DNA from 2 places in the Acinetobacter sp. CY05 genome. Region 2 is predicted to be linked to the other one. Evidence: riboswitches for the same ligand, from Rfam matches in the RefSeq annotation. Region 2 holds a riboswitch; the other holds the start of a gene.
What was found. Region 2 has a riboswitch for thiamine pyrophosphate ahead of AC5YCD_RS07615 (FAD-dependent oxidoreductase). Riboswitches for the same ligand answer to the same signal wherever they lie in the genome.
Positions count from the first base shown of each region.

Region 1: it holds a riboswitch for thiamine pyrophosphate, as region 2 does, so the genes downstream of both, thiC (phosphomethylpyrimidine synthase ThiC) here and AC5YCD_RS07615 (FAD-dependent oxidoreductase) in region 2, are expected to answer to the same signal.

Region 1 covers NZ_JCAKMW010000015.1:15,120-31,205, reverse strand. Annotated here, with positions in the region: gene feoB (ferrous iron transporter B) at 1-1,408, shown strand, start outside; gene AC5YCD_RS11225 (DUF6587 family protein) at 1,427-1,678, shown strand; gene murD (UDP-N-acetylmuramoyl-L-alanine--D-glutamate ligase) at 1,806-3,161, shown strand; gene ftsW (putative lipid II flippase FtsW) at 3,176-4,372, shown strand; gene AC5YCD_RS11210 (zinc ribbon domain-containing protein) at 4,369-4,614, opposite strand; gene gluQRS (tRNA glutamyl-Q(34) synthetase GluQRS) at 4,661-5,524, opposite strand; gene dksA (RNA polymerase-binding protein DksA) at 5,584-6,096, opposite strand; gene cpdA (3',5'-cyclic-AMP phosphodiesterase) at 6,311-7,111, opposite strand; gene AC5YCD_RS11190 (NUDIX domain-containing protein) at 7,123-7,743, opposite strand; gene thiC (phosphomethylpyrimidine synthase ThiC) at 7,813-9,672, opposite strand; TPP riboswitch at 9,762-9,887, opposite strand; gene AC5YCD_RS11180 (hypothetical protein) at 9,933-10,919, opposite strand; gene abuO (multidrug efflux outer membrane protein AbuO) at 11,233-12,576, shown strand; gene phoU (phosphate signaling complex protein PhoU) at 12,659-13,381, shown strand; gene AC5YCD_RS11165 (oxidative damage protection protein) at 14,029-14,304, opposite strand; gene argH (argininosuccinate lyase) at 14,333-15,760, opposite strand; gene AC5YCD_RS11155 (sensor histidine kinase) at 15,751-16,086, shown strand, end outside.
Region 2 covers NZ_JCAKMW010000007.1:13,930-30,015, forward strand. Annotated here, with positions in the region: partial or broken gene AC5YCD_RS07600 (UDP binding domain-containing protein) at 30-1,133, shown strand; gene pgi (glucose-6-phosphate isomerase) at 1,130-2,761, shown strand; gene AC5YCD_RS07610 (phosphohexomutase domain-containing protein) at 2,792-4,156, opposite strand; TPP riboswitch at 4,314-4,421, shown strand; gene AC5YCD_RS07615 (FAD-dependent oxidoreductase) at 4,507-5,430, shown strand; gene thiS (sulfur carrier protein ThiS) at 5,427-5,624, shown strand; gene AC5YCD_RS07625 (thiazole synthase) at 5,626-6,384, shown strand; gene AC5YCD_RS07630 (ThiF family adenylyltransferase) at 6,384-7,343, shown strand; gene AC5YCD_RS07635 (heavy metal translocating P-type ATPase) at 7,414-10,050, shown strand; partial or broken gene AC5YCD_RS07640 (MerR family DNA-binding protein) at 10,047-10,361, shown strand; gene AC5YCD_RS07645 (heavy-metal-associated domain-containing protein) at 10,458-10,652, shown strand; gene yddG (aromatic amino acid DMT transporter YddG) at 10,826-11,734, opposite strand; gene AC5YCD_RS07655 (riboflavin synthase subunit alpha) at 11,926-12,552, shown strand; gene AC5YCD_RS07660 (TonB-dependent siderophore receptor) at 12,823-14,976, shown strand; gene AC5YCD_RS07665 (hypothetical protein) at 15,355-16,086, shown strand, end outside.

The DNA of each region.
Region 1 (16,086 bases), on a different contig from region 2:
AAGTGTAGCAGTGCGTGAATCTGGTATTGAAAACTTAAAGCACGCGCTCGATCAAGCCAAATATGCTGAGCCAAATACTGAACTGACCGGTTTAAAAGGTGATCATCATCAAAGAGTCGAACAGCTGATCACCGATGTCATTGTCTATGCTGAGCAAGATGATCAACGTTCTGATTTTCTGGATAAAATTTTCTTACATCCAGTACTTGGCTTAGTCAGCCTTGCGGTGATGATGTTTGTGATTTTCCAAGCGGTATTTGCTTGGGCAGCGCCATTTATGGATGGTATTGACGCTTTATTTGGTTGGCTAGGTGAAGTCATTGGTGCGAATATTGCGCATCCAATGCTGAATAGTTTAGTGGTCGATGGGATTATTGCCGGCGCAGGTGGGGTCGTGATTTTCCTCCCACAAATTTTAATTCTGTTCTTCTTTATTTTGGTCTTAGAAGAATCAGGTTACTTACCGCGTGCGGCGTTCTTACTGGATAAATTGATGTATAAAGCCGGTCTGTCAGGGCGTGCCTTTATTCCATTATTATCTAGCTTTGCCTGTGCAATTCCGGGCATTATGGCATCACGTACCATTAGCGATCCGCGTGACCGGTTAACCACGATTTTTGTGGCACCGCTGATGACCTGTTCAGCACGTTTACCAGTGTATGCACTGTTGATTGCTGCCTTTATCCCTGCACAAACGGTATGGGGCATCTTTAACTTACAAGGTTTGGTGCTGTTTGCTTTGTATATGGCGGGAATTGTCAGCGCATTGATGGTTTCGTTTGTGTTGAAGTTTTTCCAAAAAGACAAATCACAACATATGCTGTTAATGGAATTACCAAGCTATCGTTTACCAGATTTAAAGAACATTTGGATTGGTCTATTAGATCGTGCCAAGATCTTCTTAAAACGTGTCGGCGGTATCATCTTCGCTTTATCTATTTTGCTTTGGTTCTTATGTACGTTCCCACAAGCACCAGATGGCGCGACCTTACCTGATATCGACTATTCCTTTGCGGGTATGCTCGGTCATTTGATGCAACCGATTTTTGCGCCACTTGGTTTTAACTGGCAGATTTGTATTGCCTTAATTCCTGCTATGGCCGCACGTGAAGTGGTGGTTGCTGCACTGGGTACAGTATATGCCTTATCGGCTGTTGATGAAGATGCCATGTCAGAAGGCTTAGCTTCTTTAATCAGTAGTGGTGGTGACTTAGGTTGGTCATTGGCAACTGGTTTGTCTTTACTGGTTTGGTTTATCTATGCGCCACATTGTTTAGCAACTTTAGCCACAGTCAAACGTGAAACAGGTTCATGGAAAACGGTTGGCTTTATGACAGTGTATCTATTTGGTTTAGCTTATTTGATGTCGTTCTTAACCTATCAAATTGCTTCAAAAATCTTTGCTTAAACAATAGGAGCTTAAAAGATGGTGGAAGGTTTAATTATTGCTGTATTGGTACTGTGGAGTACATTGGTGGTATTTAAAAAGGTGTTTCCAAAGACATCTTTTAAGTTCTTTTTAAGCCTCGCCAATGTGGCAGAAAAACAAGGTTTGCCGCGTTTAGCCAAATGGTTAAAACCGGCTATGCCAGCAGGTTGTGGTGGGAGCTGTGGCTGTTCTACCAATGATGAGGCAGAAACCAAAAAGCCTGCTGTACAAGCAGTCAAATGGAAGTAACGACCAAGATGAAAAAGCCGCTCAATTGAGCGGCTTTTTTACGCCCAGACACAAAAAAAGCTGAAACAGCAAAAGCCAAAGTGCTAACATTTTGCCAGTTTAAAAACCAAGATAAGAGATGGGACAAATGTTAATACAACGTGGTGGACTAAAAGTTGTTGCAGGGCTAGGTATTTCGGGTGTTGCAGCGGTGAATTTCTTGCATGAAAAAGGCTACCGCGTTGCCGTAACCGACTCTCGCGCCAATCCGCCAGGCAGTGACCAAATTCCAGAAGAGGTACAAACCAGCTTTGGCAAGTTTGATGCAGAACTTTTATTGTCAGCAGAAGAAATTATTATTAGTCCGGGGCTTGATCCAAAACTACATGAAATTCAAGCAGCTATGGCCAAAGGTATTCCAGTTGTCAGTGAGATTCAAATCTTACGCCGTGCCACAGATAAACCCATTGTTGCGATTACTGGTTCTAATGCCAAAAGTACCGTGACTACATTGTTTGGTTTAATGGCACAAGATGCAGGCAAAAAAGTCGCAGTGGGCGGTAACTTAGGTCGTCCAGCTTTAGATTTAACCAAAGATGATCCTGAGCTGTATGTTCTAGAGCTCTCGAGTTTTCAATTAGAAACCACTTCTAATTTAAATGCTGAAGTTGCCGTTGTGCTTAATATGAGTGAAGATCATCTTGATCGTCATGGCGATATGATGGGCTATCACACTGCAAAACACCGCATTTTCCAAGGTGTGAAAAAAGTGGTGTTTAACCGTGATGATTCATTAACGCGTCCATTAGTACCAGATAGCACAACAATGCAAAGCTTTGGCTTAAATGCACCTGATTTGAATCAATATGGTGTGTTACGTGAAGACAACGGCAGCATGTGGCTCGCGCGTGGTCGTGAACGTTTAATTCAAAGTTCTGAGCTGTATATTCAAGGCACACATAATATTGCCAATGCTTTAGCTTGTTTAGCATTAGGCGAAGCGATGGGTTTACCGCTTGAATCTATGCTAGAGACTTTAAAAACCTTTAAAGGTTTAGAGCATCGCTGTGAGTTTGTGCAAGAAATCAATGGCGTGCGTTATTACAACGATTCTAAAGGGACCAATATTGGCGCAACTTTGGCGGCACTTGATGGTCTAGGTGCAGCGATTGAGCCACAAGGCGGCAAAGTGGCAATTATCTTAGGTGGTCAAGGTAAAGGGCAGGATTTCAATGCACTACGTGATGCTTTAAGCAAATATGCCAAAGTTGCGGTATTGATGGGTCAAGATCGTCAGTTGATTGAAATAGCCATTCAAGGCACGACCGAACTTGTCAACGTGGATACTTTAGAACAAGCAGTACAAGTCTGTCAGCAACATACCAAGCCAAATGATGTGGTGTTACTTTCACCTGCCTGTGCAAGTTTGGATATGTTTAAGAGCTATGGCCAACGTGGTCAGGCATTTGTTGCGTGCGTTGCTGCACTGCCACAAGCACAATAAAAAAGGAAATCGCTATGGTGGGCTTTGCTCAGACAACCATTGCCAAAATACAACAATGTTATGATCAGATTGCACCAAAAGTGCCTGAGCAAATTACGGTACGTAATACTTTAATTTTCTGTGTCTTAGCTTTGCTGTGTATTGGTTCGATTATGGTCGCATCGGCATCTATGCCCTATGCCGACCGTTTACATGAAAATCCATTTCATTATGTGATGCGCCACGGAATTTCTATTGTGGTGGCTGCAGTCGCAGCCCTGTTGGCTTACCGTGTGCCGCTTGAAATGTGGTTTAAAAATGCCTTTAGCATTTGGATTGCCACCATTTTGCTACTGGGCGCAGTTTTGGTGGTCGGAACCGAAGTGAATGGTTCAACCCGTTGGATTCGGGTAGCAGGTTTTACTTTGCAAGCCACTGAAGTCGCCAAAGTTGCCATGGCGATCTTTACCGCAGACTATGTGGTACGCCGTTCAGAAGAAGTGAGAAGTAAAATATCAGGCCTGTTTCGTTTAGGCGTGGTGATGCTGCTCACCGTGGGCTTTATTATTTTAGAGCCAGACTTGGGCGCAACTGTGGTAATTGCCTTAATGATGCTTGGTGTTTTCTTCTTAGCAGGTGCGCCAATTATTCAATTCGCGGTGGCTTTTGTAGTGATTTTATTGGCCTTTGTGGCATTAATCCTATTTGAGCCATATCGTTTTGAACGTCTGATGTCATTTACCAATCCGTGGGATGATCAGTTAGGTGTAGGCTATCAGCTGTCAAATGCCTTAATGGCCTTTGGTCGTGGTGAGTTTTTTGGTGTAGGTTTAGGGCATAGTATGCAAAAAATGTCTTATCTACCAGAAGCGCACACTGACTTTATGCTAGCGATTTTTGCCGAAGAATTTGGCTTCTTTGGCTTTGCGGTTTTAATGTGCTTAAGTTTTACTATGTTGGCGTGCTGTATCAAGATTGCTCATCGTGCCTTACGTAACCAGTACTTACGTGCTGGCTATCTGGTGTATGGCGTGGCGATTATTTTCTTGCTACAGATTTTAGTAAACGCTGGTATGAACATGGGTTTACTACCGACCAAAGGTTTAACCTTGCCATTTATTAGTTATGGTGGTTCATCTTTAATTATGTGTGCGGTGATGATCAGCTTAGTTCTTAAAGTTGAAAGCCAAACACAGGGCATTAACCCAAGTCGAGAAGAGTCGAGCTTCTAATCAAACGGACCCTTTTGCTGAGCATGTTGTAAGACATTGCTCGGCATCTCGGTGCCGCAGTTTAAACATTTTACAAAAGCAGCTTTGGCTTTAGACAGTGGAATAAGCGGAATAAAAAATAAAGAAAAATAGTTGCGCTGTTGTCTAAGTTCATAGGATGTATGTGTGCGACAGACAGGACAAACAAACATATTTTTTTCAACAACTTTGGTTTTAGGCCCAACACCAAAAATAAAAAACATCGTCTTCCCCTCATGGTTTTTAACTAGCTTAACCTAGAAGATGGCTTTATAGGTAATGACCTTGTAACTCAATTTGATGCGGAATACGGCTCACATCCCATTGTGCAATGGCTTGCGCTAACATGACTTGTGGATGATCCACATCAACGTGGGGCTGTTTAAGTGCCTGAATGGCTTGTTGTAACAGTTGAGGTGCTTGATTGATCTCTAGTGCTTGAGCCAAATTTTGTTTAGACAGCTTTTGACCTTGATCATTCATCGCAAGCGGCAAATGCATATAATCTAAACGCGGATAACCGAGTAATCCACCAAGATAAATCTGACGTTCGGTGTTATCGAGTAAATCTGCACCGCGCACCACATGGGTCACACCTTGCAAATAATCATCCACCACCACGGCCAATTGATAATTAATAATGCCATCACGGCGCTTTAATACAAAATCACCTAAATCGGTTTTGAGCTTCGAGCAATGTTGACCTTGTAAGCGGTCTTCAAAGCAGATGGTGACATCTGCAACTTTTAAACGAATTGCTTGATGGGCAAAGGGGAGCTGTAAATTGCGGCAGGTATCTTGATAAATATGATTAGAACCGAGCATCTTACGGGTGCATTGGCAGGCATAGACTAAGTCTTTGGCGTGTAGATCAGCCAAAACACTTTCGTAAATATCCAAACGGTCTTTTTGAAAGATGATCTGATCATCAGGCTCAAAGCCAAAGGCATCAATGCAACGCAAAATATGCGCTTCACTGCCGAGATAAATCCGCGGAATGTCGGTGTCTTCAATGCGCACTAACCAACGACCATTTTGGCTACGTGCATCGCAATAGGTGGCCACAGCGGTGAGCAGTGAACCAAAATGCAAAGGGCCGGTTGGCGAGGGCGCAAACCGGCCGACATAAGCCATCCTGTTATCCCCCTCCTTGACTAAAGAAGGGGTGAGGGGAGGATTATTGAATAACATGCTTAACCGTTATTTTGCTTTTCTTTAATCTCAGCTAAAGTTTTGCAATCAATACACAAAGTTGCAGTTGGACGTGCTTCTAAACGACGTAAACCGATTTCAATACCACAAGTTTCACAGAAACCGTAATCATCGTTTTTAATCGCTTCAATCGATTGCTCAATTTTACGAATCAATTTACGTTCACGGTCACGCGTACGTAATTCAATCGCAAATTCTTCTTCTTGCGTTGCACGGTCGTTAACGTCAGGGAGGGCAGTGTTTTCGTCTTGCATGGTGTTTAAGGTACGATCCACTTCAGACATTAACTCAGCTTTCCAAGCCAATAAAATTTGACGGAAATGCTCAAGCTGTCCTTCCGACATGTATTCTTCATTTTTCTTAGGCTGATAAGGCTCGATACCAAATAGGCTAGCAGTAGAACCACCTTCAGTTGCCTTTGGCTTGGTCTTACGTACACGTTTTACAACGTCGGTTTGTTCGTCTAAGACTTGATTTTGGTTGTCATTCGCCATATAGGGCATTCCTCATCATATGTATGTAATTCGATACACACAAAAAAATATGGTGATATGCGATGTTGTTATCCACCCCAAATCGCGTTGTGCTGTTCGGGGGTCGTCATCATATAGACTTTTTCTGTATTTTAATAGTCTTTGATGCTTGGATTCGAAGTATCACGTGTCCATCGGAAGCCATAACTTAAAACAAAAAAATGAAAATGAAAAGTTAATAACCTGAAATTTCAACATTAATATTCTGTTGTAAATGTGTAAGTCGATGTACCTCTGTGTGAAAGCTACCATCACTTCTTAACTGTAAGACTCTGTAACCAGGCGCTTCGTTCCCAAGCGCAAAATCCTCACTTTTTGGTTTAAATTGCACACAAGTTGAAGGGGTTGAAAAAAAAGCAATGTGTTGCCATGTTTGGCATGATTCTTGATGCACATGTCCAAATAACACCAGCTTAACGTTGTTATGTCGGCCTAATAGGTCGGTTAAGGCTTCAGTGTTTTTTAGTTTGTGCTGATCAATCCAGTGTGATTGCATCGCAAAAGGATGATGATGACATGCAATGACAATATATTGCTCAGGGCGCGCAGCCAAAATCTGTTCAAGTTGCTGTAATTGCTGAGAGTCTACCCAACCATCGACTTGATTGGGTACTGCACTATTGAGTAGCACCAAGCTCCAAGCACCAAGTTCAATCACATGTGCACTATTTTGTTGCTGATAAAATGGGAAGCAGGCCACATCATCATGGTTGCCGGGTACATGAAAATAAGGAATATTTAAACGTTGTACATGCTGCACATAACGTTGATAGGTTTTAGTACAAGCTTCTTGAGCCAAATCACCCGTATGTAGTAAGGCGTTTGCTTCAGGATAATGCTGTTGAATATCTGCCAATACACTTAAAAGATTTTGTTCAGGATTGATGCTGACAAAATCTGTCGCAGCATCCGCCATTAAATGGGTGTCAGAAATATGTACTAATGTTAACTCAGTCATTACAGATGCTGTATTCATATCTGCCCCTCTTAGACATTCATTAGGGTTTTAATATGTTGTTGCAACCATTGCAATGCCATAATGACTGGCGCATTTTTTAAGCGACCAGTGGTGAGTAAGGGCGTGACATCTGAGTAATTAAAAACGTGTAATTGAATGTTTTCGCCTTCATCAGGCATACCAAAAATCGAGCCATTTTCAGGTAATTCTGCCTGCGCTACATATAAATGGAACAATTCGGAGCATGCACCAGCGGAAGGATAAAAGCTAAATAGATGTTGTAGGTCAAATAGACTGCAACCCGCTTCTTCTAAAGCTTCACGGTATAAACAGTCTTCTGGTTGTTCTTGAGCATCTAATACGCCAGCAATAATTTCCAATTGCCAAGGGGAATGGGCATCATCGAGTGCACCGACACGGAATTGTTCGATCAAGGCAAATTGTGCGCGTGCATCATTATAAATCAGTACGCCTGCTGCTTCAGGGCGATGAATGAGTTCGCGCTGTAAGGTTTTACTATAGTGATCTTGTCCAAACAGACGATGACGTAGACTGACTTTTTCAACCTGAATAAAGCCGCGAAAAACGTGTTCACGATTTTCAATTTTGACTTCGTTTTTAAGATAGGTGGCCTGTTTAATAATATTCATAGTTACAGTCAGGATGAAGTAAAGTCTTACTTCATCCTAACTGAGATTAAACAACAGGCAAAATGCTTTTTATAACTTGTGGTATATTTTTTGTCCATGTTCTATAAAGCGATCTTGCATCTGTTTTAAACCCGCAGCAATTTGTTGATTTTCTGCATAATCCCTCACATTTTGACTAATTTTCATGGAGCAAAATTTAGGACCACACATAGAGCAAAAGTGTGCAGATTTATGTGCATCTTTGGGTAAGGTTTCATCATGCATACTGCGCGCAGTATCAGGGTCTAAACTTAAGTTAAATTGATCTTCCCAGCGGAATTCAAAACGTGCTTTAGATAGGGCATTGTCACGCGCTTGCGCCCCTGGATGACCCTTGGCAAGATCGGCAGCATGTGCAGCAATTTTGTAGGTAATGATCCCATCTTTAACGTCTTTTTTATTGGGCAGACCTAAATGTTCTTTGGGGGTGACATAGCACAGCATCGCCGTGCCATACCAACCAATCATGGCCGCACCAATGGCTGAGGTAATATGGTCATAGCCTGGGGCAATATCTGTGGTAAGCGGGCCTAAAGTATAAAAAGGAGCTTCACCACAGACTTCAAGTTGTAAGTCCATATTTTCTTTAATCATATGCATAGGCACATGCCCCGGACCTTCAATCATGACTTGTACATCATGTTGCCAAGCACGATGCGTGAGTTCACCTAGCGTTTTTAGTTCTGCAAATTGGGCTTCATCGTTGGCATCTTGAATAGAACCTGGACGTAAGCCATCGCCCAAACTAAATGAAACATCATAGGCTTTCATGATCTCGCAGATTTCATCAAAATGGGTGTATAAAAAGTTTTCTTGATGATGTGCTAAACACCACTGTGCCATGATCGAACCACCACGTGAGACTATACCCGTTAAGCGATTGGCGGTTAACGGCACATAACGCAATAACACCCCTGCATGAATAGTAAAGTAATCTACGCCTTGTTCGGCTTGTTCAATTAGGGTGTCTTTAAAAATCTCCCATGTTAAATCTTCTGCCACACCATTAACCTTTTCTAAGGCTTGATAGATGGGTACAGTACCCACTGGCACAGGGGAATTGCGAATGATCCACTCGCGGGTTTCATGGATATTTTTACCCGTTGATAAATCCATGATGGTATCCGCGCCCCAACGGGTTGCCCATGTCATTTTAGCCACTTCATCGTGAATATTAGACCCCAGTGCTGAATTACCGATATTGGCGTTAATTTTGACTAAAAAATTACGCCCAATAATCATGGGTTCACATTCAGGGTGGTTAATATTGGCAGGAATAATGGCGCGTCCTGCGGCCACTTCTTGACGTACAAACTCAGGGGTAATTTCGGTTAAGTTTTTAGCACCAAAATTTTGTCCTGCATGTTGACGCAGATCTGTGCCTGCATGTTGGCGCTGATTTTCGCGAATGGCGATATATTCCATTTCTGGGGTAATGATGCCTTGTTTGGCATAGTGCATTTGGGTCACGTTATGACCAGACTTAGCACGGCGCGGCTTTTGTAGATGACGAAAGCGAATCTCAGCAGTGCTAATGTCACGTAAGCGTGCTTGACCAAAACGAGAGCTTAATTGCTCTAACACCTCGGTATCATGCCTTTGCTTAAGCCATGCCTCGCGTATATTGGGTAAGCCTTGGTTTAAGTCAATTTTAATGGTGGAGTCGGTATATGCTCCAGAAGTGTCATAAACCAAAAGTGGGGGATTATCTTCGCCACCTAAATTGGTTGGTGTGCTGCTGAGCTGAATTTCGCGCATCGGCACTTGAATATCAGGGCGTGAACCTTGGATATAGATTTTTTTAGAGGCAGGTAAGATACGGTGAAGGTCTTGAGCGTCTTGCTCATGTTGCGCAATGAGCGCGTCTTGAAGATTCGTTAATGGGTTCATGTCCATGATCCTTTGCAATATCAACGAATCAAGCACGACCAAAAACGTGGCAGATATATCCCAAAGATGGGGCATATCAAAAAGGCATAAGTTTTTAGTGGCTTGATTCCTACGCAGGTATTAACCTGATCAGGTTCAACGGTACTTTGGATTAAATGTAAAATTACATTGACCAAATCTCAGCGAGTCAGTTACTCGCGCTCCGTCAAGCGACTTGCAGTGTAACAGGACTAAAAAAACAACACTAATAGTGTTAATGTCTAAATACACACCGCATCTAAGAAACAATTTTTACCGCGCTGTAAATTTACTGGCACTAAATCCAGTTCATCTGTAAGTGCTGCAACAGCGGCTTGATGTTCTTGTTCCAAACTGCTGTGGCTCAGTTCAAAATCACGCTCAATAAAGTTTAAAAATTTCGTGGCTTGTGTGGCAAGAGTCGCATTTGATTGTCGGCTAATATATTGAATTGCCGCGAGACTCTGTGGGTCGATACTGTCAATCCCTTTATAACTATTGGAGACTTGATCACTTTGGGTGCCAGTAAATAACAACTGACTATAAGCGCGATATAAATACTGAGCGTCGTTTTTATAGCGACTATTTGGATAGCTGGCAAGATAGCTTTCCCAAAATAAAGCCCGCTCGGCCACAACCAAAGGCTCAACTTCTAGACTGTGTTGATTAAATAAAGGCTGACTATTTTGATTGGCTAAGGCTTGAATAAAGCTCTGTTCAGCTTCAGGTAAATACGGTGCAAAGATACGTGCTAAATACTGTGGACTGCGACGATAACCGACATAGCCATCGCTCAAAGTAATTAATTCAACGTAGGCTTGACCTTGATGCTTGACTAAATACTGGTCACGGACGCTCATTTGATCAAAATACTGTTGATGGAGTGTGGGATGTGTACCCGCACCATTTACATACTGCTCAAAAGCGTGTTGCTGGGCAGGTGTACGCTCAACCAGTAAAAAATTCTCGTACATATGTTGTGAAATGTCGAGTAAATCTAACTGTTGTTGAGTGGTCATAAGCGGCAGACAAACTTTGAGATTTTGATTAATTTCCTGTAACGCGAGCACTGTACGTTGATGATCTACCTGCTGCATATCTTGGGTTAGATTATCACATAGTGTATTGAGATCTTTTTCTGGTTTGGTGCTGTGAGCTAACGGTGCTGAGTCTGGAATTACGGGTTTTTCTGAAGGTTGGCAAGCGCTAAAGCTAAGTGCACACAACACTGGTAAGAATAACCTTGTGAAATAAGGTAAGGACAATGTTGTAAGCATAAGACCGCGACTGTTATCCAATGAATAGGCGTATTTTGCAATATATGTATATTCAGAGATGCTAGCAATATGTAGTATTCTGAGGCGATTTGGTTAATTATTAACACAAATCATAAGCTGCTGGCTCATTTTATGGAAAAGTTGTGTTTTTAAAAGCTAAGTTATGTAAAAAATACGCTAAAAATGTACCTAAATTCCCAATTGGGTTTGATGCTCAATCCCTAAATTTTTACGCTGTCTTTGTATGCTTGAGTAGGTCATATTCATGAAAAAACAACTTTTATTTCTTGCCAGCTTAATACTTGTTGCACCTAGCAGCTATGCTTTGGATTTAGTTGAAGCGTATCAGTTGGCACAAAAAAATGACCCCACTTGGCAAGCCAATCAATTGCAGTATCAAGTCGATCAACTTAATTTGGGTTTGGCGAAAGGTAATTTATTCCCAACAATTACCGTGAATGCCAATATCACCCGCAAAAGCCAAGATAATCAAAATAATAACCTAATTAATGTTCCTGGTTTTGAGAGTGAGAATTTAATGCCGAGTTCCTCAACAACTCGGCAAGCGCTAGTCACGGCTAAACAACCGCTGTTTCGTTGGGATGCGTGGCAAGGTTTAAAGCAAGTGAAAACTTCAATTTCCTTAAGTGAACTAACACTACGTCTACAACAGCAGCAGCATATTTTAAATACTGCTCAAGCTTACTTTAATGTGCTTAGACAGCAAGCGTTAACCGCAGCCCACGTGCAGGAAGAAAAAGCATTATTAGAACAGTTAAATATGATGCAAGCTAAACTACGTGAAGGTTTAGTAGCACGCAGTGAAGTCAGTGAAGCAGATGCGCAATATCAAAATGCACGTGCCAATCGTATTGCGGGACAGGTGCAAGTCTTATTGGCTCAAGAGCAGCTTGAACAGATAATTGGACCTTATCGTGAAAATTTAGCGGTATTAAGTCAAGATTTCCACTTTGAAAAGCCCTATCCAGCAGATTTAAGTGCTTGGCAAGAATTGGCTCAAAGCCAAAATTTACAGTTGCAGCAAGCACGTTTACAACAGCAATATGCTCAAGATGGTAAACGTGTTGAACAAGCAGCGCGGTTGCCACAAGTGACAGCAGTTGCGAGTTATGGCTATAACCAACAAAGTCCAAGTAGTGTGCTTGCTAGTGATGGCCAGTTTGATCAGGTTGGGGTTGAAGTAAATTGGAATGCTTTTACTGGTGGACGCACTAAAATTAATATTGAAAAAGCAGACGTCAACCTAAGAAAAGCCATGGCTGAAGTAGAAGCAGCCAGTCGCCAAGCCAATAGTGATGTGCGTAAGGCCTATATGCAAGTTGAAACGGATCAAGCGAAATTACAAGCACGTTTAGCTGCTATGCAATCAGCACAAAATGTGGCTAAAGCCTCACAGGCGCAGTACCGTGAAGGTTTAAAAAATATGGTAGATGTACTCTTAGCACAGCGTAATGCTTTTGCAGCCCAGCAAGATTATTTGAATAGCCAGTATGATTATTTAATCAATGTGTTAAACCTAAAGGCAGCCATTGGACAACTCAATGAAGATGATCTAAAACAATTAAATATGTGGTTGGTGCAAAAGTAACTTGTCATAGAATGGTCATATAAGCACGCTTTAATACTATGCTGCCAATCTGATGTCGTAAACATGCTGTGGAGTGATGACTTTGAGCCCAACTAATCCTGTGTTAAATCACCATATTTCTTCGCAATTTAATGAAGAATTGCAAGCCGTAAACACCAAGTTTATGACCATGGGTGGTTTAGTGGAGCAACAAGTCACCAATGCGATTCATGCATTACTTGACACTAATGCGCCTATGGCGATGGAAGTACAATTTAAAGACAACGCCGTGAATAAACTCGAAAGTGAAATTGATGAAGCTTTAACTTTAATTTTGGCACGTCGTCATCCTGCTGCGAGTGATTTACGTATGGTGATTGCCATGAGTAAAGCCAATACCGATTTAGAGCGTATTGGTGATGAGGCGGCTAAAATTGCCCGTATTGCACAAAACTTGTGTGAAGAGGGTGGTTCACCACGTGGCTATATGGAAACTCGTCATATTGGTAACCAAGTGCGGGTGATGATTCATGAAGCGCTTGATGCTTTTGCACGCTTAGATATCGACCAGGCATTACGTGTTTTATTAGCAGATGCAGATATTGATCGTGAATATCAATCTGCAACACGTACCTTAATGACTTATATGATTGAAGATCCACGTCATATTTCACGCGTGATTAATGTCATGTGGGTATTACGTTCTTTAGAAAGAATTGGCGATCATGCCCGTAATATTTCTGAACAAGTGATTTATATGGTTAAAGGTCTGGATGTACGTCATACCAGCTTGCAAGAAATTGAAGAAAAAGTACATAAACGCTAAGTTGCAGGTAGAGAAAAAAACAAGCTGATTTTTAATGGCTATAGCATTTTGTTAAAGTTATAGATAAAAAAATCCCAGATTTTTGGGGGAAAATCTGGGAGTAAAATTTAAAACTTTTGAGAAAAAGCTAAGCATTTTCTGAATAAGGTTCAGTATATAAATAACTCATTTACTTGTATTGTGGCTTATTGTGTAGGATTGTTGTGTTTTATATGCATATGTATCTGATGTGTAATATAAATCATATATTGCGCACTAAATATACATAAACCACCATTTTTAAATAATGGTTTGTGATGCTAATCACATTGTGATCTAGAGCTAAAAGAGCGTGATATTGTTGGGTTGTGTGTTTTTTAAACATCAAATAGAGTTCTTTATCATCTCAAACTATTTAAATGTTTATAAGTGATAAACATCTTCAAACTGAAGCCAGCAGCGATTTTTAAATGGCAGGCAGTGGCTTTAATTTTTAGAAAGCATTTTTTCCAAGTAATTAACTGAATCTATTTAAAATAGCATGCTTAGATTTTTTATAGGCAAAGTGTAGATAAATGTTAAAGTAAAAAAGAGCCTCTGATAAGGCTCTTTTTTATTAGAGCTTATGCACAATTAAGCTATTGTGATACAAAAAATAAGAGAGTTTCTTACTTTTCTTCAGGCTTTAGGCCTTCAGCTTTTTCCAATGATTCATCATTGTTAAAGAACTTCTCACGTTGTTCTTCAAGGAACTTTTTGGCATCTGCTTCAAATACATTTAAACGTTTTTCGTTAATCAATGTGGTTTGATGCTTTAACCATTCACCCCAAGCTTGTTTAGAAACAGTTTCAAAGAGCTCTTGACCCTTGGCACCTGGGAATGGTGCAAAAGCTAAGCCTTCCATTTCTTGTTGATATTTACGGCAAAATACTTGTCGAGACATATCAATACTCCAATTATAGATTGAGCAATTAAGCGTAAAGTTTTTCTAAACGTACATATGCACGTTCAATAGCAGCTTTCACTTGATTTGGTGCAGTACCACCAATATGGTTACGTGCATTTACTGATGCTTCTAAAGTTAAGGCTTTTTCAAAGACATCTGCTTGAATTAAGTCAGAGAACTGTTGTAACTGCTCAAGGCTAAGTTCAGATAAATCTTTACCTTCTTGGACACCAAGGGCTACAGCTTTACCGACAATTTCGTGTGCATCGCGGAAAGCTACGCCGTTTTTCACTAGGTAATCGGCAAGGTCAGTTGCAGTTGAGAAACCACGTAGCGCAGCTTCACGCATAACTTCTACGTTTGGCACAAGTGCTGGAATCATGTCAGCAAAGGCCATGAGTGAACCACGAACGGTATCGATGGCATCAAACAATGGCTCTTTGTCTTCTTGGTTGTCTTTGTTATAAGCCAATGGTTGACCTTTCATGAGGGTAAGTAAGCTCATTAAGTCGCCATAGACACGGCCAGTTTTACCGCGGATTAACTCAGGCACATCTGGGTTTTTCTTTTGTGGCATGATTGAAGAACCAGTACAGAAACGGTCTGGAATATTCACAAACTTAAACTGTGCTGATGTCCAAAGAATCATTTCTTCTGACATACGTGATAAATGCATCATAATTAACGATGCTGCAGCGTTAAATTCAATACCAAAGTCACGATCTGACACCGCATCAAGTGAGTTTTCAGCTACAGCTTCAAAACCTAGAAGTTCAGCTGTATAAGCACGGTCGATTGGGTAAGTGGTACCTGCAAGCGCAGCTGAACCCAGTGGCATACGGTTAGCACGTTTACGGCAGTCAATTAAACGCTCAGAGTCACGTACTAACATTTCAAACCAAGCCATTAAATGGTGACCAAAAGTCACAGGCTGTGCTGTTTGTAAATGCGTGAAGCCCGGCATAATGGTGTCGGTGTGTTGAGCTGCTAAACCTAAAATACCTTTTTGTAGTTTTTGCAACAATTGCAGAATGGCATCAATTTCATCACGTACATATAAACGAATGTCTGTTGCCACTTGGTCGTTACGGCTACGACCTGTATGAAGCTTTTTACCTGCAATACCAATGCGCTGCGTTAGACGCGATTCAATGTTCATATGCACATCTTCTAAATCGATGCGCCATTCGAACTGACCTGCTTCAATTTCAGCCTTAATTTGGTTTAAGCCGTTAACGATGTCATTGCGTTCTTGTTCAGTCAAAACGCCAACTTTAGCAAGCATGGTCGCATGGGCGATTGAACCTGCAATATCTTGTTTATAAAAACGTTGGTCAAACTGTACAGATGCGGTAAATTCTGCAACGAATGCGTCAGTCGCTTCTGAGAAGCGGCCGCCCCACATGCCTGAAGTTTGGGCTTGTGTATTTGAGGAATTAGAAGATGTGGTCATGTCGGCTCAATAAAAAAAGCAGTGATTTAACAACGAGTATAACAAATTCAAAAAGGCTTGCTCACACAGAAGACTTTCAAACTGTTGCGTCTGCGTCAGATACAACGCAATTTGCTTATTTTTTTACGAAAACCAAACGTTGGCAACATTTAATTGAGCTATTTATTGCCAGCAATATTTTGGCCATGTTATTAAGCCTTGCCGAATCACGTGGTTGGGCCAATTTAAGTGGCATGCGTTTATTAGAATATGCGTTATATATCAATTGGGTGTTAATCAGTTTTGTCGCATGTTTTGAAAAAATGCAGCCCAAGCTGGCTGGTTTA
Region 2 (16,086 bases):
ATGATCCAGTTTTAAAACTCATTATTGTCAAACAAAAACAACAAGGCTTTTTAAACTACTGTTATTTTGAAGATTTAGATTTAGATATTGATGCCTACTGGTTTTGTCTGGGGCCGCATGAACAACAACAATCGCTCTCATTAGCACAGCGTCTCAAACAACGTCCCTTAATTCATCCAAAACTCATGATCAATACCGCAACCTTTGGTCTATATGGCACACAGCGCTTACAACAGATCCTAGAAGATGATGAGTGGGTGTATTTACCTGATAACATTCGTGAAGGGGATGCATTGGGCAGCCTCACCGATGCAGAGCAACTGATTGTGGGGTGTGATTGTGGTCACAGTTTAAATAAATTACAAGAGTTGTTGAGACCGCTTTTTCCACTGCCACAGCAATACGTCTGTATGCCCATTTTAGACGCTGAATTTAGTAAGCTCAGTATTTCAGGCATGCTCGGTTCCAGAATCAGTTTTATTAATGATTTGGCAGCAGTTGCTGAAAAAATTGGCGTAGATATTCATCACGTACGTTCTGCCATGGCTGCCGACCCACGTATTGGTGGGACCTATTTGTTTCCAGGGGTGGGTTTTGGGGGAGAACACTTCTCACATGATATTTTAACGTTGACACGGGCTGTGGCAGATGCTGGCGGTAAAAGCCGCTTACTCGAGCAAGTCTGGGAAATCAATGAAGAACAAAAAGAATTCATGTTTCGTAAACTGTGGCGTTATTTTAATGGCGATTTAAATGGGAAAACTATTGCCATTTGGGGTGCATCCTATAAAGAAAATACCGCAAGCGTACACCAGTCGCCTATTCATCCGATGCTCACCGCCTTATGGTCACAAGGCGCCATAGTGCGTTTACATGATCCTGCAGCATTAGATGCCATTTCTCGGATGTATGGCGAACGGGATGACCTGATTTTATGTGATCAACAATATGATGCCATTATTGGTGCACATGCTTTATGTGTACTCACCCCTTGGCGTCAATACTGGAGTTTAGACTATCGACACTTGCTGAATCGCATGCAGCATCCTTTATTGCTCGACGGACGCAATATCTATCGACCTGAATATGTCAAAAATCAAGGCTTAGCTTATATCGGGGTAGGACGTAAATGACCAGACAAGAACAACAACGTTTAAAACATTTAGCCGATCAAATCCGCCAGCAACATTTGCATGATTTATTTCAACACGATCAACAACGTTTTGAACGTTTATCCCTCCAGCACGAACAAGTCATTTTTGATTTTAGCAAGCAACGCTTAAATGACAATATACTGGATGAACTGATTCAATTCGCTGAAAAAAAACAGCTCAAGCAGTGGATTGATCGTTTATTTTCAGAAGAAAAGATTAACTATACCGAACAGCGTGCTGCCATGCATTGGGCACTGCGTTTGCCTGAGCATGGCACACCACATCAAGACTTAGCGCAAGCAGTGCATGAGCAATTACAACGCATGTTCGCACTGGTGGAACAAATTCATGCAGGGCAATATCGCGGCGTGACCGGAGAAGTGATTCAAGACGTGGTCAATATTGGGGTCGGGGGCTCAGATTTAGGCCCCGTTATGGTCAGTCATGCCTTGTCAGATTTTAAACGCCAGACCGCTAAGGATTTAAATCTACATTTTGTCTCTACCATGGATGGCAGCCAACTCTCTGATATTTTGCATAAATTACGTCCTGAGACGACCTTATTTATTATTTCGTCTAAATCCTTTACCACCATAGATACGCTCTCCAATGCACAAACTGCACGGCTATGGTTAGAGGCAAGTTTGGGAGAGGCTGAACTCTTTTTAAAACATCATTTTGTTGGGGTGTCTACCCGAGCAGATAAAATGACAGCTTGGGGCATCGCGCCTGAAAAACAGTTTTTACTTTGGGACTGGGTAGGGGGGCGTTATTCACTGTGGTCATGTATTGGCTTACCCATCGCCTTATCCATTGGGGTCGGACATTTTAAGCGCTTACTTGCCGGTGCGCATTCCATTGATCAACATTTTCAATTGGCCGATTTACGTCATAACATTCCGGTTCTCATGGCTTTAATTGGGCTTTGGAATATTAATTTCTTACATATTAATACCCATGCTGTACTGCCCTATGACGGTCGTTTAAAATACTTTACCTCCTATTTGCAACAGCTTGAAATGGAGTCCAATGGCAAATCTATACAACGTAATCATCAACCGGTGGAAGTCAACACTTGCCCAATTATTTGGGGTGAAGTCGGACCCAATGCCCAGCATGCGTTTTATCAACTGCTACATCAAGGTACCAGTAACGTCAGTTGTGACTTTATTGCACCTATTCATCGTTATGATGACGAACAATTTGGCCATATTGAAAACGCGGCCTCACTGGTGGAGCAGCACTATTTGGCGTTGTCAAACTGTCTCGCACAATCGCGTTTATTGGCATTTGGCAACCATGCTTTAACAGAACAAAACCTGGCCGATTTACCGCTGTATAAACATTATAGTGGTAATCAACCCAGCAGCACCTTATTGATCAAGTCTTTGGATCCTTATTCATTGGGTATGTTAATTGCACTGTATGAACATAAAGTGTTTGTACAATCGGTGTTATGGAATATTAATCCTTTTGATCAATGGGGAGTAGAAAAGGGCAAAGAAATAGCCAATGAGTTATTGCCTGTGTTAACCCGAGAACATGCTGACTTATCGCATTTAGATGCCTCAACGCGCGGTTTGATACAAACGATTCAAATGTTCTAAAGCAACGCATGGCGAAGGCCATGCGTGATGTTATGATGTGCTCTCAATCAATTCGCTTAAGAGCTGCACATAATAATCCAGAGGCTGAGTTGCTTGCTCTTGATTGATTTCAATATTCAGTCTGAGTAAGGGTTCGGTATTTGAGGCTCTGACATTAAAACGCCATGTTTTAAAATCAAAACTTAAACCATCGGTTGTATCTAACTCAGGCTGATCAGCTGAGAAATGCTGGTGTAAGGCCTGCATGGTGGTGGCTGCATCTTTGACCGTAAAATTGATTTCGCCACTACAAGGGAAACGCTGCTGCATGACTTGGGTGAGTTCAGATAAGGGGCGCTGTTTGGCTGACAATAAGTTCACCACCAATAACCAAGGGATCATACCGCTGTCACAGTAGCCAAAATCACGGAAGTAATGATGGGCACTCATTTCGCCGCCATAAACTGCATTTTCTTCACGCATGACCTGCTTCATATAGGCATGCCCAGATTTAGACTGAACTGCAATGCCTTGATAACGCGCCACAATATCCAATGTATTCCAGATTAAACGTGGATCATGCACAATCTTTTGCTGGGCTTGTTTTTGTAAAAATGCTTCTGCCAATAAGCCGACCAAATAATATCCATCAATAAACTGGCCTTTTTCGTCAAATAAAAAGCAACGATCAAAATCACCATCCCAAGCCACACCAAAATCAGCTTGATGTTCAAGTACCGCAGCTGTTGTCGCATGACGATTTTCAATCAACATTGGATTGGGAATGCCTGTTGGAAAACGACCATCCGGTTCATGCTGAATTTTAATCAGTTCAATAGGAAGATGTGCTGCTTTAAAACATTGTTCCAAAGCATCCACCGCATGCCCAGCTGCGCCATGTCCGGGATTGGTGACAATTTTTAAGGGTCGAATCTGTTGATCCAGATAGCCCATAAGATGGGCGGTATAGGCAGGTAAAATATCATAGGCTGTGGTTTGACCCTGTGCTTGCGTAAAGGCAAACACGCCTTGTTCAATAAAGGCTTGAATGTCTTTTAATCCAGTGTCCATACCAATAGGACGTGCGCCTTTGCCCACCAATTTCATACCATTATATTCAATCGGATTATGGCTGGCGGTAATTTCAATGCCACCATCAATATCCAAGGCAAAAGCCGCAAAGTAGATTTCTTCGGTACCGGCTAAACCTAAGTCCAGTACGTCGACACCTGCATCGTTTAAGCCGTGAATCAAGGCTGTTTTGAGCATGGGGCTACTTAAACGAATATCTGCACCCACCGCAATACAACGTGGTTTAAAGATTTCTGCATAAGCGCGACCCAAGGCATAAGCAAATTTAGGGGTAATTTCTGTGTCTAGTTTCCCCCGAATATCATAGGCTTTAAAACAAGTCATTTTTATCTATCTATTTAATTTATATTAGAAATTAAGCTAACAGTGTTTTTAGATACTTTGGGTAAGTAATCATTATTTTTTGTTAAGCAAAAAATAGCCGCATTTTTAGCCCTACAGATTGCTTGACAAGCTGCTTAAAATTTAACTAAATAGAGACACTTTTAGGCAGGGGAGTCTCCAATAGAGACTGAGAGGCTAGTTGAGCTAGCGACCCTTTGAACCTGACCCAGTTAATGCTGGCGTAGGAAGACCATCTTAATACGGCCTGTGCTTTTAAAGCCAAGTCCGTCTTTTCCTGTACGTCGCATGGGTCTCTTGTCGGAGATCAACATGTTTCTTGAGTTATTGATATGAGCCACTGGTCAATTTTGGGCAGTGGCGTCACTGCCTTATGTGTGGCAACAGCCTTACATGCTCACGGCGAATCGCTAGAAGTGATTTGCTCAAATACGCATGCCATGGCTTCACATTTTGCCGGTGGTATGCTGGCACCGTTTTGTGAGGCAGAAGCTGCACCACATTTTAAAGCTTTATACGATTTTGACGCGATTGCTTGGTGGCAGCGCTATAGCACACAGGTGGTGCAACAGGGCACTTTGGTCTTAGCAAATAAGCGTGATCATGCCGAGTTGCAACGTTTTGCCACACGTACGACACAGCATCAATGGCTGAACCCACAGTGCCTGGAGCCTGAGTTGGAACATGTACAGCATGCCTTGTTTTTTAAAGATGAAGCCCATTTAGATCCACGTTTGGTCTTAGCTGAGCTCAAAAATAATTTAATTCAACAAGGCGTCGCCATCCACGCTGGCCAGCCCAGTGGCAGAATCATTGATTGCCGTGGTATTTATGCGCAAGATCAAATTCCCTTACGTGCAGTACGGGGTGAAATGCTGATTTTAGAGCAGCCGGAGTTACATTTTTCCCGACCCATTCGCTTATTACACCCCCGTTTTCCCTGTTATTTAGTACCACGTGCACATGGTCGCTTTATGCTAGGGGCAAGCATGCTTGAAAGCGATTCGCGTCAGCCCATCACAGCACGTAGCATGATGGAATTACTCAGTGCAGCTTATAGCATTCATCCTGCATTGGCAGAAGCTTCTATTGTAGAAACAGGTGTTGGGTTAAGACCAGCTTACTCAGACAATATTCCAAAAATTGCTTATCAACAGCAGACCTTTTACGTCAACGGCATGCATCGTCATGGGTTTTTATGTGCACCATGGCTGGCCGAACAACTGATTCATCAACTTGCAGGGAGCACAGTATGAAGATTTATTTAAATGGTAACCCAATCGACACGCACAGTGAAAATTTAAGCCAACTACTTGAAGAACAGCAGTTTGACGGTAGCGCAGTGGCCACGGCGGTTGATGGCAACTTTGTTCCACGCAGCCAATATACAACCACCTTATTATGTGCTGGGCAAAAAATTGAAGTCCTTGCACCAATGCAAGGAGGTTAACATGCAGGTTTATGGTACAACGCTAAAATCACGTTTATTGTTGGGCACAGCCGGTTATCCTTCCCCGGATTGTCTTCTACGCGCCATTCAAACTGCGGATGTTGATGTCATTACCGTCAGTTTACGCCGTGAAGGCACAGGTGGGCAGGGCTTTCGTGATTTACTCAAGCAAGTCAACTGCCGATTTTTACCCAATACAGCAGGCTGTTACAGTGTCAAAGAAGCGGTCACCACTGCACATATGGCACGTGAAGTGTTTAATACCGCTTGGATTAAACTTGAAGTCATTGGGCATCCAGACACACTCCAGCCCAATCCATTTGCCTTGGTCGAGGCAGCACGGATTTTAGCTGAAGATGGCTTTCAGGTATTTCCCTACACCACAGATGATTTAATTGTGGCTGAAAAACTCTTAGATGCAGGCTGCGAAGTGCTGATGCCTTGGGGAGCACCGATTGGTTCGGGTCAAGGTTTATGCCATCTCGATGCCTTAAAACGAATGCGTCATTATTTTCCCACCACGCCGCTGATTATTGATGCAGGCATTGGGGCACCGAGTCATGCTGCTTTGGCCTTAGAAATGGGGTTTGATGCGGTATTGCTCAATACCGCCGTTGCGCAGGCCCAAGATCCTGTAATGATGGCACAGGCTTTTGCCGCTGCAGTACAGGCAGGCCACTTGGCATATCAGGCTGGGTTAATGCCGAAACGCGATCTTGCCCAAGCCTCGACACCACTTTTTGGTTTGGCGGAGTTCTAATGTTAGACAACGCACGTTATGCCAGACAAATACAATTACCACAGGTGGGAAGCTACGGCCAACAGCAATTACAAGCTGCGCGGGTCTTGGTGGTTGGAGCAGGAGGATTAGCAGCCTCACTACTGCCTATTTTAGCGGCCAGTGGTGTTGGCTATTTACGTATTTATGATGCTGATCGCGTGGAGCTTTCCAATTTGCATCGGCAGATTGTATTTCGTATGGCCGACCTTGGCGCATTTAAAGCCATTGCTGTTGCGCAGCACTTAAAGCAACTGAATCCTGAGATTGATATTGAGCCCCGTACTGAGCATATACACAGCAGCAATCTTGCAGCAGCACTGCAAGACATTGATCTTGTGGTAGATGCAGCCGATCGCTTTGCCACCACGTATTTGCTTTCAGATGCCTGTTTTATGCAAAAAATTCCTTTGATCAGTGCCTCTGTATTGGCTGAACAAGGTTATGTTGGCGGCTTTTGTGGACAAAGTGCGCCAAGCTACCGTGCGCTTTTTCCTGAGTTGCCACAACAGGCAACCTCTTGCCAAAGCACAGGCGTACTGGCTTCAACCGTGGCCACCCTTGCCAGCCTACAAGCGCATATGGTGCTCAATGTCTTGTTAAATGGCCAAAACTCCGCCCTTGGGCAGCTCTTGGGCTTAAATTTACAACAATGGCATATCACGAGTTTACGATTTGATCAGCTGCCTGAACCTCAAGATTCATTGCTGTGGTTAGATCGAGCTCAGCTGCAGCCGGATGATCTGATTTTAGAACTGCGTGAGCCGAGCGAAATTGAATCTCCTCTTCAAGGAGCACATATGACAAGATTAGAGCAGTTACCGACACAGATCACACCACAACGGGTGGTCTGTGTGTGTAAAAGTGGTATTCGTGCGGCCAAAGCCGCAAAACTGCTCAAGCAACGTGGTTTCACTCACGTCTTTATTATGGCGGACTAAAAATACTTGACCTTCCCATTATGGGAAGGTTTATGCTATTGGCATGCTGGTAAAATTTATAGGTCTGATCATGCAAAGCGTTCAACTTCACATTTTAGGCATGAGCTGTGCTTCCTGCGTAGCGCGGGTGGAAAAAGCCTTAAATAAAGTTGAAGGTGTGACGGCAACGGTCAATTTGGCGACCGAATCTGCTCAAGTTCAGGCTGAAATCATCGACTATCCTGCTTTACAAAATGCCGTACACAAGGCGGGCTTTGACATTGAGGTACAGCAATTTCATTTAAAAATTGTCGGCATGAGCTGTGCCTCGTGCGTGGCACGTGTTGAAAAATCCCTGAAAAAAGTATCTGGTGTGCTTCAAGCCAAAGTTAATTTGGCGACAGAACAGGCTCAGGTACACGTTTTAGCACCAACCTCACAAGCAGAGTTAATTCAAGCCGTACAAAAAGCCGGCTTTGATGTTGCTTTAGAAAAAATACAGTTGCATATTTCTGGCATGACGTGTGCCTCCTGTGTGGCACGCGTGGAAAAAGCGCTCAAGAAAGTTGAAGGCGTAACAGAAGCTGGGGTGAATTTAACGACCGAACAAGCAACCATTCAGGTTGATCGTCAAGTTGAGCCACAACGTCTCATTGAACAGATTAAAAAAGCAGGTTTTTCTGCCAACCTATTGCAAGATCAAGTTATAGATCAAAAACAACAGCAACAGCAGACCCTCAAGCGTGATCTTATGATGGCCATCGTGTTGGCGCTACCTGTCTTTATTCTAGAGATGGGCGGGCATCTGATCCCTGCTTTTCATCATTGGGTTATGCATACGATCGGACAGCACAACAGTTGGCTGATCCAGTGCATCCTTACAACACTTATTTTGCTCTTGCCAGGCCGTCATTTTTATCAAAAAGGTTTGCCAGCCTTATGGCGTTTGCATCCTGATATGAACTCCCTTGTCGCCGTGGGAACGTTGGCGGCCTATAGCTATTCGCTGGTTGCTATTTTGTTACCACATGTATTGCCTGCTGGTAGTCAAAACGTCTATTTCGAAGCGGCCGCAGTGATTATTGCCTTAATTCTATTGGGACGTTATTTTGAAGCACGGGCCAAAGGGCGTACCTCTTTAGCCATTCAACACCTTATCGGATTACAGCCAAAAACTGCCGCCATTGAACAACATGGTCAGGCTGTTGAGCTGCCTATTGAACACGTGACGCCTGGGATGTCTCTGTTGGTCCGTCCAGGAGAGCGGATTGCCGCAGATGGTCAGATTATCACGGGTCATAGTTATATCGATGAATCCATGCTCAGCGGTGAATCCATGCCAGTCTCCAAGCGCATTGGCGATCATGTGGTTGCAGGCAGTATTAACCAAAATGGTCACTTAAAAGTTAAAGTGAGCGCCGTGGGGCATAACACGGTATTGGCAAACATTATTCATATGGTCGAACAAGCACAGAGTGGAAAACTCCCCATTCAAGCTTTAATTGATCAAGTCACGCTATGGTTTGTACCTGTGGTGATGGGCTTATCATTGCTGACCTTTGCAGTATGGTTAGCGTTTGGTCCTGAACCGAGTTTAAGCTTAGCGCTGGTTAATGCAGTGGCCGTACTGATTATTGCTTGTCCCTGTGCGATGGGATTGGCCACACCTACGTCTATTCTTGTGGGCACAGGACGCGGTGCGCAATTGGGGATTTTATTTCGTCAGGGTGAGGCACTACAACTATTGCAACAAGCCAAAGTGGTCGCATTCGATAAAACAGGCACATTAACTGAAGGCAAACCAACGCTGACCGATCTATATAGCCTCGATGCTAGAGATGACAACGACTTACTTAGCTTAGTGGCAGCAGTCGAGCGTCAATCTGAACATCCTATTGCGCATGCCATTATCAAAGCTGCTGATGATCTCCAGCTTCCTCATTATCCTGCAACAGATTTCCAAGCGCTCACTGGCTACGGTATTCAAGCTCGAGTCAATCAGCACATGGTACATATTGGTGCTGAGCGTCTCATGCAGCAGCTTCATCTCGATACTCAAAGCCTAAAGCAACAGATGCAGCAGTGGGGCAGCGAAGGAAAAACGCCAATTTTTGTGGCCATTGATCAAAAACTTGCGGGTATATTGGCTGTGGCAGATCCCATCAAACCCAGCAGCTTCGCGGCAATTCAAGCATTGCATCAGCAAGGAATTCGCGTGGCAATGATTACAGGCGACCAGCAACATACGGCCCACGCGATTGCTAAGCAGCTTAAGATTGATCAGGTGTTTGCTCAAGTATTACCAAATGCTAAAGTCGAAGCCATTCAAACATTGCAACAACAGGCTGGACGAGTTGCATTTGTCGGTGATGGCATCAATGACGCACCAGCCTTGGCACAAGCAGATATTGGCATCGCCGTGGGTACGGGTACCGATATTGCGATTGAAGCGGCCGACGTGGTCCTTATGTCAGGCAATATGCAGGGCGTGGCTCATGCAATCGCTTTAAGTCATGCAACCTTAAATAACATTCGTCAGAATCTATTTTGGGCTTTTGTTTATAATGCTGCATTAATCCCCATTGCAGCAGGTATTCTTTATCCTGCTTTTGGCATTTTACTCTCGCCTATGTTTGCCGCGGCTGCCATGGCGTTATCTTCAGTCTTTGTGGTCAGCAATGCGCTACGCCTGCGTCAATTTAAAGCCGTGAATGAGGCGAAAACATGAATATAGGTACAGTGGCGTTACACAGTGGGATTTCCGCCAAGATGATCCGTTATTACGAACAGATCGGCCTGATTCAAGTCAAGCGTCTTGGCAATGGTTATCGTGATTACCAGCCCGAAGATGTTGAAACTTTAAAATTTATTAAGCATGCCCGTGACTTAGGGTTTGATCTAGCGAAAATTCAGACCTTACTACAGCTTTGGCATAATCCAGAACGTCATAGCCGTGACGTCAAAGCCCTTACACGTCAACATATTGCTGATTTAGATCTTAAGATTCATAGCCTCCAACAGATCCACCAGACGCTGAGTAACTCGTTAGCCCATTGCCACGGCAATGATTCATCGGAATGTAGTATTTTAAGCCAGATTGAATTTGGCAACACCATCTTAACAGGAGAACCAAAGATGAAATTTCGTATTGATAATATGACCTGTGGTGGCTGTGCACGCAGTGTGACGGCAACCATTCAAGACTTAGACCCTCAGGCTCAAGTTAACATTGATGTGGCGACAAAGCTTGTTGAGGTCCACTCTACGCTAGATGCAGCGCAAATTGTGGCTGCGTTAACCGAAGATGGCTTCCCACCCGTCGATGCTTAATCGCTTAGGCGGGTTGCAGATGCTGCCCGCCTATTATGTTAAAAGCTGCTGAATTTATTGTTTAAGCTTTTGAATTATTACTATATCTACCCACTGTCCTAGATTGAGATAAGTACAATAACTCTGCACTAAAGTATAGATCGGTTGTTTATTCAAATAACAGGTTATATAAGCTATCTTTTTTGTCGTGTTGACAACCAACACAGCATTGCACCTAAAGTGACACACAATACCCCTTGCCAAAACATCCAGGACAAGGTGGTATTGAGCAAAAAGGCAGCAAAAAAAGCGGAAAATACTGGCGTGAAATAAGAAGCACCGGCCATCAAGGTCATATTGCCAGATAAAATGCCGATATTCCAAGCACCATAGCCTAAACCCAATCCAGCTGCAGCAAAAAAGAGGGCTACGCTATTATCAAAATTAAAAGCTAAGCTTGGAGCACCCATCAGCCAGTACTTCACCCACAGCACAATTGCCACCAAAGCAAAAAACAAAGTCACCACATTTTTGCCTTGCGAACGACTGACAGTGACTGAGCAATATAAGCCCCACAGCACAGCTGCTGCCAAAGCCAAACCATAACTGAGAGGATTACTCTGTATATTTCCCCACACCTGAGCCAGCTCAAGTCCTGTTTCCGCCGCTAACACCCAAAAGATCCCGATTAGCGCAGCCAAACAACCTGGAATAATCAAAATATTGGCTTTGACATTATTGAATAAGATTGCAAAGAGTAGGGTAAAGGTGGGCCACAAGTAATTAATCATACCCACTTCTATGGCCTGTTTTGGATGATGTGCATAACCGATTGAGAGGGCAAAACACAATTCATAAGCAATAAACAGTAAGCTTCCCCAAAATAAATAAGTTTTTGGAATGCTATTGAGTTTAGGTAAACCAATGGTAAAAAATAAAATGATGGTGGCCACACTGTAGATCAATGCAGCCCCTGCCACAGCGCCAAAACTTTCACTGACGCTACGCATTAGGCCAACATTGGTACTCCATAACAAAACAGCACTCAAACCAATCGCAGTTGCAGTATTTTTACTTAATGGTTTTGCAAAATGAAGTCGCATAGATTTGCTCTTATTGTATTATTTCCTACCAGTATGCAAGTAAACATGTCTTAGATACAGCATATTTTGAAAGAACATTTACAAGCCTCCATTCAAAAAATCCGAGCAATTGATTGAAGTATAATCAAAGCAATTACGGTGTGATCTCTGCTCTGTTATATTGAACACAATTTAAAACTCTAGGAATCACTATGTATACCGGTATTGTGCTTGGCACAGAACGTATTGAAAAAATTGAACAACATGACGGCTTCCATACTATTTTCGTAAGCAATACAAAAGGCTTTATGGATGATGTTTTTGTGGGCGCAAGTGTCGCGATTGATGGCACCTGCTTAACGGTAACAGGCATCACGGATGACAAAACTCAGGTCAGCTTTGACGTTGCAGCCTTGACACTTTCTCTCACCACATTAGCTGATTTGCAGGTTGGCGATTTGGTCAATGTAGAACGCTCATTTAAAGTCGGCATGGAAAATGGCGGGCATAACATATATGGTCATATTGAGGGTAAAGCAAGTATTGTGAATATCATCCATATTGGACAAACCCTACAATTTGATATTCAAATTCCTAAGCAATGTATGAAATACTTTTTCCTCAAAGGTTTTATTGGTTTACATGGCTGTAGCTTAACCGTCAATCAGGTGGATTTAGCACGCGATCAAATCTCCGTTAACCTGATTCCAGAGACCATTCGCTTGACCAAATTTGGACAGCTGCAGGTAGGTGACCAACTCAATTTCGAAATTGATCAAACCACACGCACCTTAGTCGATACCTTAGAAAATATTTACGCTCGCCAGCAAGCTATCTAGCTTAAATTCAGGCGCCTTTATATTTTAAAGGCGCTGAAATCCTTCAGATTTTCTTCATTAAAAAAAATCAACTATCAATCTAAATATTAAAATTCAATAAAAAACATAAACTTAATCTAAAAGACAGCAAATCTTTTTATATCCTATTGAAATAAAGACTCAAACTTGTGGTTTGGATTGCTAAAAACAATTCCTTTTTCATTGAAAAGTGTACAAGTTTTGCTACAAAATATAAATGATAATAATTATCTTTATTATATGGAAATGATCATGTTATTCAAAAACACACTTTTAAATCGTTCTATTAAACTTGCTTTATTGGGCATATCGAGTGTAGCTGTTACACATACCCAAGCCAGTGAGGTCACTGTACTAGAAACGATTGAAAGTATGGCTGAGCAAGAGAGTGCATATAAAGTTAAAAATTCGACATCAGCAACCAAGTTTAATTTAGCTTTAAAAGAAACACCGCAAGCGGTCAGCATCGTTACTAGTCAACAAATGCAAGACCAAAATTTAGATACGCTAGGTGATGTGCTGGCACAAACTGTGGGGGTCAGTGGCACACAATATGCAGCACCAGGGACGGACGATACCTTTAATAATTATTTTGCACGTGGTTTTAGTATTACCAATTATCAAGTAGATGGAATCAATAGCACCAGTGCTGCAATAGGCAATACCACTTCATTAAACACAAACGTATATGAAAATGTCACAGTCCTCAAAGGTGCAAATGGTTTGCTGAGTGGCACAGGTAATCCAAGTGCAACGATTAATTTAGTGCGCAAAAAACCTACCAAGGAATTACATAGTGATGCTCGTATCGAATTAGGCTCTTGGAATAAAGTTCGCTCTGAGGTTGATGTCTCAGGCAGCTTAAATCAAGATCAATCGCTACGTGCGCGTGTAGTGGCATCTTATGAAGACTATGACAGCTACCAAAAACGTGGAACAGGCAAGCAAGCAGGGATCTATGCGATTGTTGAAGCTGACCTTGATGAGTCGACTACATTACACGCAGGTATTGATGCTTATCAAAAAGAAAATGATGGTGTCACTGCTCATGGCTTTAATATTTTAGATATCAGTAAAACTAAGCGCACACCTTTTGGACCCAAAGACAATCACGCTGCTGCTTGGTCCTATGATGATGTGCAGCGTATCAACGTCTTTGCTGGGATCGAGCATATATTTAACAATGATTGGAAGACGTCCTTAAATACAGGTTACACCTGGTCAGATACAGATATTGTGTACGGCATCGCAGGGCGATCTAACATTAATCTCGCGGCAGACACAATGGCCTTTAGCGCTGACCGTAACACCAGAACACCTGAGCAATGGAACATTGATGCTTCAGCACAAGGTCCATTTCAATTGTTTGGACGCACACATGAAGCAGTATTGGGGATAACCGCCTATGATATGGAGCGCCATGATGATGACTGGAAAATTGAAGGTGTACCAAGTACAGTGCCTGTGTCAACATGGGACGGCACAGTGGCGGCGCCGATCATTACAGCCTCAGGTACATTAGAAGAAAAACAACGCCAAATTAGCAGCTATGGTGCCTTACGCTTAAACCCGATGGATCACTTACATGTCATTTTGGGTGCGAGTGTCAATAACTATCAAAATAAAGGCAATATCACGAGTGCCACTAACGAAAATGGAGAATTTGTACCGTATGCGGGTATTGTTTATGATTTAACCCCTGCATGGTCTGTGTATGGAAGTTATACCAATATTTTTAAGCCACAATCTAGTCGCGCTTATGACGGTGCAACTTTGGATCCAGTGACCGGAGATACCTTTGAGCTAGGCGTCAAAGCTGATCTCCTTCAAGAGCGACTTAACCTCAGCTTATCCGCTTTTAAAACCAAGCAAGAAAATGTAGCCGTGCGTGCGGGGGAATATACGCAACAAGACCTAGATCAAGGGCTTATTCCACCTGATTTAAGCATAGATGATGCCTACTACCGTGCAGCGCAAGGGGTAGAAAGTGAGGGGATTGAATTAGAAGTAGGTGGTGAACTACTGCCAAACTGGCGTATCGCTGGTGGCTATAGTTATGTCAATACAGAAGATAAAAGTGTACGTATTAATACCAATATTCCACAGAATCAGTTGAAGTTATTTACCAGTTATCAATTTAGTGGTGCACTAGAAAAACTATCCTTAGGTGCTGGGGTAAAATGGCAAAGTGATATTTATGCCTCAGTTGCTGACCGTAATACGTATAAACAAGATGCTTATACCCTCGTTGACCTAATGGGACGTTATCAAGCAACCGAGAATATAATTTTAGGCTTAAATATTTCCAACTTAACTGACGAAGAGTACTTGGTGGGTACTATGGCGCGCAGCAATGTTTGGGGGGCACCGCGTACCGTGACGGGTTCGGTACAATTTAAGTATTAATATTTTCAAAGTAGCCAATCCAAAGATTGGCTACTGCTTTTAGCTAAATAAATTCATATGAAATTTCCATTAATTTTATAAAAATATCTTTATGAAAGATCAACTTATATTTTAAAAAAAACATTAATTACAAAAAAATAAATAATTTAACGTTTCAATTTATGAATGCTTTAAATTATCTAAGCCATTACTTTACAATAAAAAAATTATTATTTTTTACTCAAAATTAAAAATGAATGATAGAAATATAATTTTAATAAAAATAAGTATTTGATATAAAAATGAAAATTAAAATAATAGAAAATTATCTTAAACATATTTTTTTAATTTATTTCATCAATAATAAGATCCAGATTCAACAATGAAGAGGGAACGATCATGTTTAAGTTATTTACCGCGAAACTCAGTAGTATTTTTACTCCAGCATATCAAGGTGTCACTCAAGTTGTAGGGAACACCATAAGTTATACTGCAGGTTTAGTCGACACTGCAGCCACAATTGTCGCACCGGTCACTGATGCACTCAGCCACATTCCAGTGGTGGGCTCAGTGATTGAGTCGACAGTGACAACCGCAGGCAACCTAGTGGCAGATGCAACCACTACTTTAAATCAAGTCGGCCAACATGTAGCTGCAGGTGACATTTCAGGTGCAGTAGATCAATTGCTTGACCATGCCACAGATCTCGTCGGTGGAACACTCAATCATGCATCAGACATTATTACCGACGTGGGTAATCTTGTTGATCCAATTACAGGTCATCCTTTATCAGATGTACCAATCCTAGGCGATGTGCTTAATGCCGCAGGTGTTACTGTAGGCAATGCAAGTGGCTTAGTTGATGAGTTGGGCGATTATGTAGCAGGTATTGATCCTCTAGATACTTTAGGACAACTGGCAAGTGATCCATTTGCCACCGTAGGTGGTGTAGTACAAGATGTCTCTGGCATTTTAGACAATATTTTAGAAGACATTGCACCTGTCACTGATCTTGTTTCCAATGTACCTATCGTCGGACATGTGGCTGATGGGCTAGGTTATGTGGCTCAACATACGATTGATGGTCTAGGCTTCTTAGGCGGGCATATCAGCCAATTGCCAAGTTTCAAT